DNA from 4 places in the Pseudarthrobacter niigatensis genome. Region 1 is predicted to be linked to each of the others. Evidence: riboswitches for the same ligand, from Rfam matches in the RefSeq annotation. Region 1 holds a riboswitch; each other region holds the start of a gene.
The links. Region 1 has a riboswitch for thiamine pyrophosphate ahead of thiO (glycine oxidase ThiO). Riboswitches for the same ligand answer to the same signal wherever they lie in the genome.

Region 1 (2,194 bases):
GGACAGCGCGTCCTCGCGCTGGGTGGCTCCGATGACCACGGTCCCGTCCTGCCGGGGAACGATGTAGACGGGGACACCGTGCACCAGCCCGCGCACCGTGGACGTCACAAGGGGCTGGAGGTGCTGCGGAACGGCGAGGCGGAGGATGTCTCCGTGTACGGGGCGCAGGGGCAGGTCGAGGCCGTCGGGCAGGCCGCCCAGGTCCCCTGCCTGCAGCCCGTTGGCCACGATCGTTTCCGTTGCCAGGACGGTGCCGCCGCCAGCCAGGCTGGCGCCGACGACCCTTCCGCCCTCCCACAGCAGGCCGCCGGCCCGGTCCGGCACGGCGTACCCTTCCACCGCCCCTGCAACAGCCAGGCCAGGCTTCCCGCGGACGGCACCGGCGAGGGCCTGCCGCAGGGCAGCCAGCAGGCGGCGGGGATCAACCTGGTGGTCCGCAGGCGTGTCAAGGGCGCAGGCTATCGCGGGGCTGAGGAGTGGCTCGCGTTTGCGGGCGTCCCGCACGGTGAGTGGTTCCACGGCAAGTCCGTTGGCCTGCTGTACGGCGCGGAGGTCCATCAGCGCGCGGCGGTCCGCGGCGTCGGCACCCACGGCGAGAGTCGGCGTCGTCAGGTATCCGGAACCGGAGGTGGCTCCTGCGATGCCTGCGGCGAAACCGGGCCAGCGGGAGGAAGCGTCAAGCATCAGTTCCAGGAGGTCCTCCTCCTGGTAGTGCAGTTCGCTGACGGGGGCCAGCATTCCTGCGGCGGCCCAGCTGGCACCGCTTCCGGGCGCGTCATCGATCAGGGCCACGGAGCGGCCGGAGCGCTGCGCCTCCCAGGCGATGCCATGGCCCACCACTCCGCCGCCGATGACGGCGACGTCCGCGCGGACCGTGGAACGGGGGGCACTGGACGGCCCGGCACGATGGTCAACGGGAGTGCTCATAAGGTTCCTTCCCTACGCCGGCATTATCCGGATCAGGTCAAGCGGTCGGCTCTGACGCCCTCTCAGCCCGGCGCTTTGTGACAGCTGCCGCGGGCTCCCGCAGTACCAGGCCAGTTTAGAGGAACTAGGCTTGCAGGCATGAATGTGTCCGCTTCCTCCCTGCCCGCAGGCCCCCACGCTCCAGCAGCCCCGGCCGGCATAGCCGAAGTTGCCAACGCCGGCCACAACGACGCCCTGAAGGCGGCCCGCCTGTACCTGTGCACCGATGCACGCACTGCGCACGGCGACTTCGCGGAGTTTGTGGACGCCGCGTTTGCCGGCGGCGTGGACATCATCCAGCTGCGGGACAAGACCATCGAGGCCGCCGAGGAACTGGACCTCCTGGCGGCGTTGAAGGAGACCGCGGTACGCCATGGCCGGCTGTGGGCCGTCAATGACCGCGCCGATATTGCCGTGCTGTCCGGGGCACCGGTGTTCCACATCGGCCAAAAGGACCTTCCGCTGGCTGCGGCGCGCACGCTGGTCAACGGCAACGCCGCCATCGGCCTCTCCAGCCACACCACGGGCCAGGTCGACGCCGCCCTCGCTGCAACCGGCGGCCCGTCCGGGCTGGACTACTTCTGCGTTGGGCCGGTATGGGCCACACCCACCAAACCCGGCAGGGCCGCCGTCGGGCCTGAACTGGTGAAGTACGCCGCCGATGCCTCCGGGCAGGCCGGGGATCCGGTGCCGTGGTTTGCTATCGGCGGCATCGACCACGGAAACGTCCGCGAGGTGGTGGCGGCCGGTGCACGCCGGATCGTGGTGGTCCGCGCCATCACCGAGGCCGCCGACCCCGCGGCAGCCGCTGCCTCGCTCCTCGGCGCGCTGGACGGCTGAGACTGCTTAATCCCGGGACTTGGCGCTACGCTGAATTTTGTGTCGCATCATCGGTTGGCCCCTAACGTCCGTGACCACAGGAACGCCTTGGAAGAGGCGCTGGGCCTGCTGCGGACCGAACTTGAGCTGCCCGGGCCGTACCCTGCCGACGCGGTGGAAGACGCCCGGGCCGCCGTCGCGGCGCTGAAGCTGCCGTCCTACGACCTGACCGCCGTCGAGTTCGTGACTATCGATCCGGCGTCCTCCACGGACCTGGACCAGGCAGTCTTCATCGAACCGGACGGCACCGGCTACCGCGTCCTGTATGCCATCGCCGACGTCCCCGCATTCGTTGCACCGGGCGGGCCGCTGGACGCCGAGACCCGGCGCCGCGGACAGACGTTCTACG
Region 2 (2,194 bases), on a different contig from region 1:
GTGCCGGCCGCGGAGCCTGCGCAGGTACCCGTTGAGGAGAAGCACGACGCCGATGCCCCGGCACGTCCCGCAGCCGTCCTCACGTTCGGCGGCGAGGAAGTCCCGCTTCCGTTCGTGGAGCACGCCGGGGAACAGCATCCGAAGCCTGCCCTGACGCTGGACCGGCTTGCGGAAGCATTCGCACACCTGGGCCAGCCGGCTTCCCCTGTGGGGCATGCGCCTGCCAATCAGGCAGAGGCTCTGCAGGCAGCAGAAGAGGCAGCACCGGAGCAGCCGGCCGGCGCAGGGGCGGCGGGAGCCCGCGCCGGTGCCGCTCCTGAGGCGTCCCCTGAAAAGGACTATTCGGACCACACGCTGGAGCAGTCCCGGCAGCGCCGCCCCCGGCGCCACCGGGCCGCCAGCCGTGCCCAGGGTGCCGCCAACGAGACCGCCGTCCAGCACCATGAAAACGTCCAGGCTGATGCCGGTGGGCACTCGCACGCAGCGAAGGCCCCCGAACCCGCGAAGGACCAGCCGGAACCGCGGAAGGCGGCCGAGGAACCCATCATCCTCGGCGTCGGGGTGCCTGCCTCGGAACTCTAGGCACAGGAGCTTCCAGCCAGGAATCCCCGTCCTGCGCATCGGTCCACCCGGATTACCGGGGGTACCGTGCGGGGCGGGGATTCCTGCCGTTGCGGGATGGCCCATTTTTGCGGCGGCCGTTGTTACCTTTTTCCGGGTGCGGCGCACGGGCTAGGGTAGGAACCGACACGGGGTGCCGCGCAGCAGGCCGGCTGAGATCCAGACCCGTTGAACCTGTCCGGCTAGTACCGGCGAAGGGATGTCTCTTGTCTTCGACCCTTTCCATGCCCCTGCCAGCTTCCTCCGCCGCCGGCACCGGGCTGCCAACCGGCCGGGAAGTCCCGCGGGTCCTGTCCATCGCCGGCTCCGACCCGTCCGGGGGCGCAGGCATCCAGGCCGACCTGAAAAGCATTGCCGCCCACGGCGGTTACGGCATGGCTGCCATCACGGCGCTGACGGCGCAGAACACGTGCGGTGTACAGGCAGTCCACGTTCCTCCCGCAGCCTTCCTGGCACAGCAGCTGGACGCGGTCAGCGATGATATCTCCATTGACGCCGTCAAGATCGGCATGCTGGGGGACGAGGCCGTGATCCGCACTGTCCGGCACTGGCTGGAGAAGGTCCGTCCCGCCGTCGTTGTCCTGGACCCGGTGATGGTGGCCACCAGCGGCGACCGGCTGCTGAAAGAGTCCGCCGAGGCCGCCCTCCGGGACATCTTGCCCCTGGCCCACCTCATTACGCCCAACCTGCCGGAGCTTGCCATGCTGGTGGGCGCGGATCCAGCAGACAGCTGGGCGGCAGCGCTGGAGCAGGGGAGGCGCCTGGCGGATGCCACCGGCGCCACCATCCTTGTCAAGGGCGGGCACCTGGCGGGTGCGGACTGCCCGGATGCGCTGGTCAATACGGCAGGCCTCCTGCCAGGGGAAGTGGTGGAGGTGCAGGGAAACCGCATCGACACGCGCAACAGCCACGGCACCGGCTGTTCCCTGTCCTCCGCGATAGCCACCGTCCAGGCACGCCTTGGCGACTGGGAGGCATCGCTCCGAACGGTCAAGCCATGGCTTGCCGGCGCCCTTGAGAAGTCGGAGCAGCTTGAAGTGGGCCGGGGAAACGGCCCCGTGCACCATTTCCACCACGTGCGGCCGGCCCTCGCGGAAGGCGCTTTCGCTGCCCGGCTGTGGACGGAAGCCCAGCAGGACCTGGCCGACATCTACGCCCTGGACTTCATCCACGGCCTGGCCACCGGGGACCTGGCCGAGAAGGATTTCGCCTACTACCTGGCGCAGGATGCCCTGTACCTGAACGGCTACTCCCGGGTCCTTGCCCGGGCGAGTGCCCTGGCCCCGTCAGAAGGGGAGCAGCTGTTCTGGGCCGGATCATCGCAGCAATGCCTGGAAGTGGAGTCGGAGCTGCACCGCTCGTGGCTCAGCACCCGCCCCGCCCAGGGCGGACTCGGCCCCGTCACCAAGGCCTACGTGGACCACCTCACCGCAGCATCGGCGTCGGGAAGCTACGCCGTCCTGGCCGCCGCCGTCCTGCCCTGCTTCTGGCTTTACGCCGAAGTCGGGGAAAAGCTGCACGCCCGGTTCCTTGCCTCGGGAGAGCCGGGCGGCCACGCCTACGCAGCATGGCT
Region 3 (2,194 bases), 350 kb from region 1:
TGTAGTCCACACCCTGTTCGCACTGTTCGATCACGGTGTCCCGGAAGATTTCCCAGGTCAGGGCGTTGGCCTCGCCGTTGACCTTTTCCAAGGCCTGGTAGATGGGGACGGTTCCAATGGGCACCGGGGAGTTGCGGATGATCCACTCCCGCGTGGTGTGGATGTCATCGCCGGTGGACAAGTCCATGACGGTGTCCGCGCCCCACTGGGTTGCCCACTGCAGCTTGTCCACTTCCTCGGCGATCGAACTCGTCACGGCCGAGTTGCCGATGTTCGCGTTGATCTTCACCAGGAAGGCCTTGCCGATGATCATGGGCTCGGATTCCGGATGGTTGATGTTGTTGGGAATGATGGCGCGGCCGGCAGCCACTTCGCTGCGCACCAGTTCCACATCGCAGTTCTCGCGCAGCGCCACGAACCGCATTTCCTGCGTGATGACGCCCTGCCGGGCATAGTGCATCTGCGTCACCGTCCGGCCGTCGACGGCGCGGCGGGGCACGGGCTGCGCGCCCTTCCACTCCGCGGAGGCGGCTCCGCGGCGGACGGCCGAGCGGCCGTCGTCCAGCAGGTTGCGTTCCCTGCCGCTGTAGGCCTCGGTGTCTCCGCGCGCCACGATCCACTCCGCGCGGAAAGGCTCCAGGCCGCGGACGGGGTCGCTTCCCGGCCCCGCCGTCCGGTACGTCCGGAACGGTGCGTTCGGCTGGCCGTTGGGGGACGGCTCAAGGGCAATTTCCGTCACCGGTACCCGGATCCCGGACGCCTCATCCGCGAGGTAGGCGAGGGAATGCGACTTCAACGACTGGGTTTCCGGCGGCATTGACGCGCCACCGGGCACCCTGTCAGACGGCTGGAGGGCAGGGTTCAATTGGGTGTTTTGCGTACTCAAGGGAATACTCACTTCCTTCGCCGGCATTACCCGGACAGGTTCAACGGTCGCAGGCTGCGTCAGCCCGATCTCAGCCCCTGCAAGGGCACCCGTGTGGTCAGGAACGAAGCTACCACAGGCGCCTGGAGCGGCCTTGTCATAATTGCGGTGCTAGCCTGGCCGGGCATCGAAAGGAGCCCCATGGCAGGCATCATCCACTTCCGCGGCCCCGTCCTGACTGCACCGGACACGGTGCGGCACGGGCTCTGGTCCGTGGACGGCAGGCTTACGTTCAGCCGGCCGGCGGCTGCTCCGGACCGGGTTTTGGATGGCTGGGTGCTGCCGGGCTTCGTGGACGCCCACTGCCACATTGGGCTTGGGGCCACTGGTCCGGTCGAGCCCGCGGCGGCCAGGGACCAGGCGGAGGCGGACCTTAGCGCGGGAACCCTGCTGGTCCGGGACGCGGGCTCGCCGGCAGATACCCGCTGGATGCAGGGCGGAGTGGACTTCCCGGTGCTGATCCGGGCCGGGCGCCATATTGCCCGGACGCGCCGCTACCTGCGGGGCTTCGCCGAGGAAGTGGAACCCGAGGGCCTCGTGGAGGCCGTCCGGAAGCAGGCGCGCGACGGCGACGGCTGGGTCAAGCTCGTGGGGGACTGGATTGACCGGAGCGCCGGCGACCTGTCGCCGTCCTTTCCTGCCGCCGTCGTACGCGATGCCGTCCAGGCGGCACACGACGAAGGTGCCCGGGTAACAGCGCACTGCTTCGCCGAAGATACCCTGGACCAGGTGCTGGACGCGGGCATCGACTGCGTCGAGCACGCTACCGGGCTCCTTCCCCGCCACGTGCCCCGGTTCGTGGAGCAGGGCGTACCGATCGTGCCCACGCTCATCAATATCGCCACCTTCCCCGACATTGCTGCGCAGGCGGAGCCCAAGTTCCCGCGTTATGCCGCCCACATGCGCGCCCTCTGGGAAGGCAGGATGGAGCGGGTGGCGCAAGCCCATGCCGCGGGTGTACGCATCTTTGCCGGTACCGATGCCGGCAGCGTGATACGGCACGGCAGGATCACGGACGAAATCCTCGCCCTGCACGGCGCCGGCCTGCCCATGGAGGCGGCCCTGGACGCCGCCTGCTGGGCAGCCCGTGCGTGGCTGGGAGCGGACGGGATGGAGGAGGGTGCCCGCGCCGACGTCGTTGTATGCCGGGAAGACCCGCGGGCGGCACCGGAGACCATTACGGCCCTGGAGCACGTGGTGCTGGGCGGGCGGATTATTCGCTGACAAAATACGGCTCACGGAGGACTTGGAATAAATTGAAGCTTCAAG
Region 4 (2,194 bases), on a different contig from region 1:
TCGGGTTCATCGGTTCCGTGACCGTAGCCCGGTTCGTGGCAGACAGGAGGGTCAAGCCCAATGAATCCTGACTTCTTCCGGCCCGACGCCTGGATCGACCTCGCCTCCGCCGTGTTCATGGTGGTGGGTGCCCTCATGTCCCTGGGCGCCGCGATAGGCCTGCTGCGGTTCCCGGACCTCCTGAGCCGCATGCACGCCGCCACGAAGCCGCAGGTGCTGGGGCTCTTCCTGCTGCTGGCGGCCATCGGGCTGCAGCTGCGGACGTGGTGGGTGTGGCCGGTCCTGGTGGTGGCGTGGATCTTCCAACTCCTCACGGTGCCCGTGTCCGCCCACATGGTGGGCCGTGCCGGCTACCGCACCAAGCACCTGCACCGGGAACTGCTCACCACCGATGAACTGGAAGCCGTGGTGCAAAAAGCCGCCGCCGAGACTGCCCGGAAGGACAGCCCCGACGACGGCCGGTAACGCTGGGGCACGACGCTAGACGATGTCCTGGGTCTTCGCGAAGCGGGTGATGGCGCGCTGGGTGCCGCGGTTGGCCAGGACCTGGATGATGGCACTGACCGACGCCGAGATCAGCGCAAAGGTCAGCGCCGAACGCAGGCTGGTGGGTACGTCCTCGTGTTTGCCGGTGGGCGGCTTCTGTCCGGTGGTCTTTTCCCAGATGGCATTGACCAGTTTGGTACCGGCGAGGCCTGCGCCGAGGCTCACGCCCGTCCCGAGCAGTTTGATGAGAAGGTTCATTCCAGGTACTCCTTGCGGGCGGAAAACGGACTGCTCCCAGCCTAGCCGGTCATATCCGGGTGATTGGCGCCGGCAGCCCGCAATCCAGCCCGGCCAGGTGTAAACTTGACCACGCCCAACCGGGCACAACAACAAGCGTTACCCACACCAAAAGCAACACTAAAAACGACAGGGGAGCGCCGCCGTCGGACAACCTGGCATTAGCCGGGCACCGCAGGTGGGCGCTGAGAGTGCGGACAGCCGCAGACCCTCGAACCTGATCCGGTTAGTACCGGCGCAAGGGAGTCGAGTTCTCAAAGTGTCGCGGTTCCACGGCCACAGGCCGCCGGCCGGGTCCACTTTCCCCTCCTGTTTCCCAGGAGGACCACATGAGTACTGCAGCAATCAAGAAGACCACCAGCAAGTCCTGGCGCGTCGTGGACATCGTCGTCGCCGCGCTGGTGGCCATCGCAGGCGGCGTTATTTTCTGGGCATGGGACCAGGGTGCCGCCGCCCTGTCCGCCCCCATGAACGCAGCCTACCCACCCCTGACCGGCCTGCTCGCCGGGGGCTGGATGATTCCCGGCGTGCTGGGAATGCTGATCATCCGCAAGCCCGGGGCGGCCCTGTTCTGCGAAACCGTCGCCGCCACCGGCGAACTGCTGATGGGTTCCCAGTACGGCGCCTCGGTCCTGTTCTCCGGTTTCATCCAGGGCCTGGGCGCGGAAATCATCTTCGCAATCTTCGTCTACCGCAAGTTCAACCTGCCCGTGTCCCTGCTGGCAGGCGCCGCGGCCGGATTCTTCTGCGGCCTGAACGATTCGTTTGCACCGTGGGGCTGGAACATCGCCTACTCCGGCGCCGACAAGCTGGCCTACATTGTCCTCACCACCATTTCCGGGGCCATCCTTGCGGGTGCCCTGGCCTGGGTTGCCACCCGCGGCCTGGCACGCACCGGGGTGCTGAGCTCCTTCGCGTCCCGCAAGGCCGCAACGGAGCCCGTCTTCTCCTGATGGCACCCACCCAGGACTCCGGCGCGGTCCGCCCCGCCGCCGTCACCGCCCGTGGCTGGGGCTGGCGGCATGCCGGCCGGGCCAAACCCGCCGTCCACGGCCTTGACCTGGACATCGCCCCCGGGGAGCGGGTGCTCCTGCTCGGCCCCTCCGGCGCAGGGAAGTCCACGCTGCTGCACGCGCTGGCCGGCGTCCTGGGAGACATCGACGACGACGGCGAATCAGGCGACGCCGACGAGTCCGGTTCGCTCCGGGTGGACGGAGCCGCGCCCCGCGCCCAGCGCGGCCGCGCCGGCCTGATGCAGCAGGACCCCGAAACGCAGGTGGTCCTCTCCCGGGTGGGGGACGACGTCGCCTTCGGCGCCGAAAACCTCGCGGTGCCCCGCGCCGCGATCTGGCCCCGGGTGCACGCGGCGCTTGCCGACGTCGGACTCTCCCACCTCCCGCTGGACCACCCG

Region 2: linked by a shared signal. The riboswitch ahead of thiD (bifunctional hydroxymethylpyrimidine kinase/phosphomethylpyrimidine kinase) and the one ahead of thiO (glycine oxidase ThiO) in region 1 are both predicted to bind thiamine pyrophosphate.
Region 3: linked by a shared signal. The riboswitch ahead of thiC (phosphomethylpyrimidine synthase ThiC) and the one ahead of thiO (glycine oxidase ThiO) in region 1 are both predicted to bind thiamine pyrophosphate.
Region 4: linked by a shared signal. The riboswitch ahead of J2T23_RS05700 (ECF transporter S component) and the one ahead of thiO (glycine oxidase ThiO) in region 1 are both predicted to bind thiamine pyrophosphate.

What each region holds. Positions count from the first base shown of each region.
Region 1 is NZ_JAUSTB010000002.1:111,578-113,771, reverse strand. Features, by position in the region: gene thiO (glycine oxidase ThiO) at 1-927, opposite strand, end outside; TPP riboswitch at 919-1,038, opposite strand; gene thiE (thiamine phosphate synthase) at 1,066-1,806, shown strand; gene J2T23_RS03650 (RNB domain-containing ribonuclease) at 1,846-2,194, shown strand, end outside.
Region 2 is NZ_JAUSTB010000001.1:65,034-67,227, forward strand. Features, by position in the region: gene J2T23_RS00320 (Rne/Rng family ribonuclease) at 1-582, shown strand, start outside; TPP riboswitch at 741-838, shown strand; gene thiD (bifunctional hydroxymethylpyrimidine kinase/phosphomethylpyrimidine kinase) at 846-2,194, shown strand, end outside.
Region 3 is NZ_JAUSTB010000002.1:465,492-467,685, forward strand. Features, by position in the region: gene thiC (phosphomethylpyrimidine synthase ThiC) at 1-886, opposite strand, end outside; TPP riboswitch at 882-989, opposite strand; gene J2T23_RS05180 (amidohydrolase family protein) at 1,067-2,149, shown strand.
Region 4 is NZ_JAUSTB010000003.1:99,483-101,676, forward strand. Features, by position in the region: gene J2T23_RS05685 (MrpF/PhaF family protein) at 1-71, shown strand, start outside; gene mnhG (monovalent cation/H(+) antiporter subunit G) at 61-465, shown strand; gene J2T23_RS05695 (DUF4235 domain-containing protein) at 481-744, opposite strand; TPP riboswitch at 905-1,045, shown strand; gene J2T23_RS05700 (ECF transporter S component) at 1,113-1,736, shown strand; gene J2T23_RS05705 (ABC transporter ATP-binding protein) at 1,736-2,194, shown strand, end outside.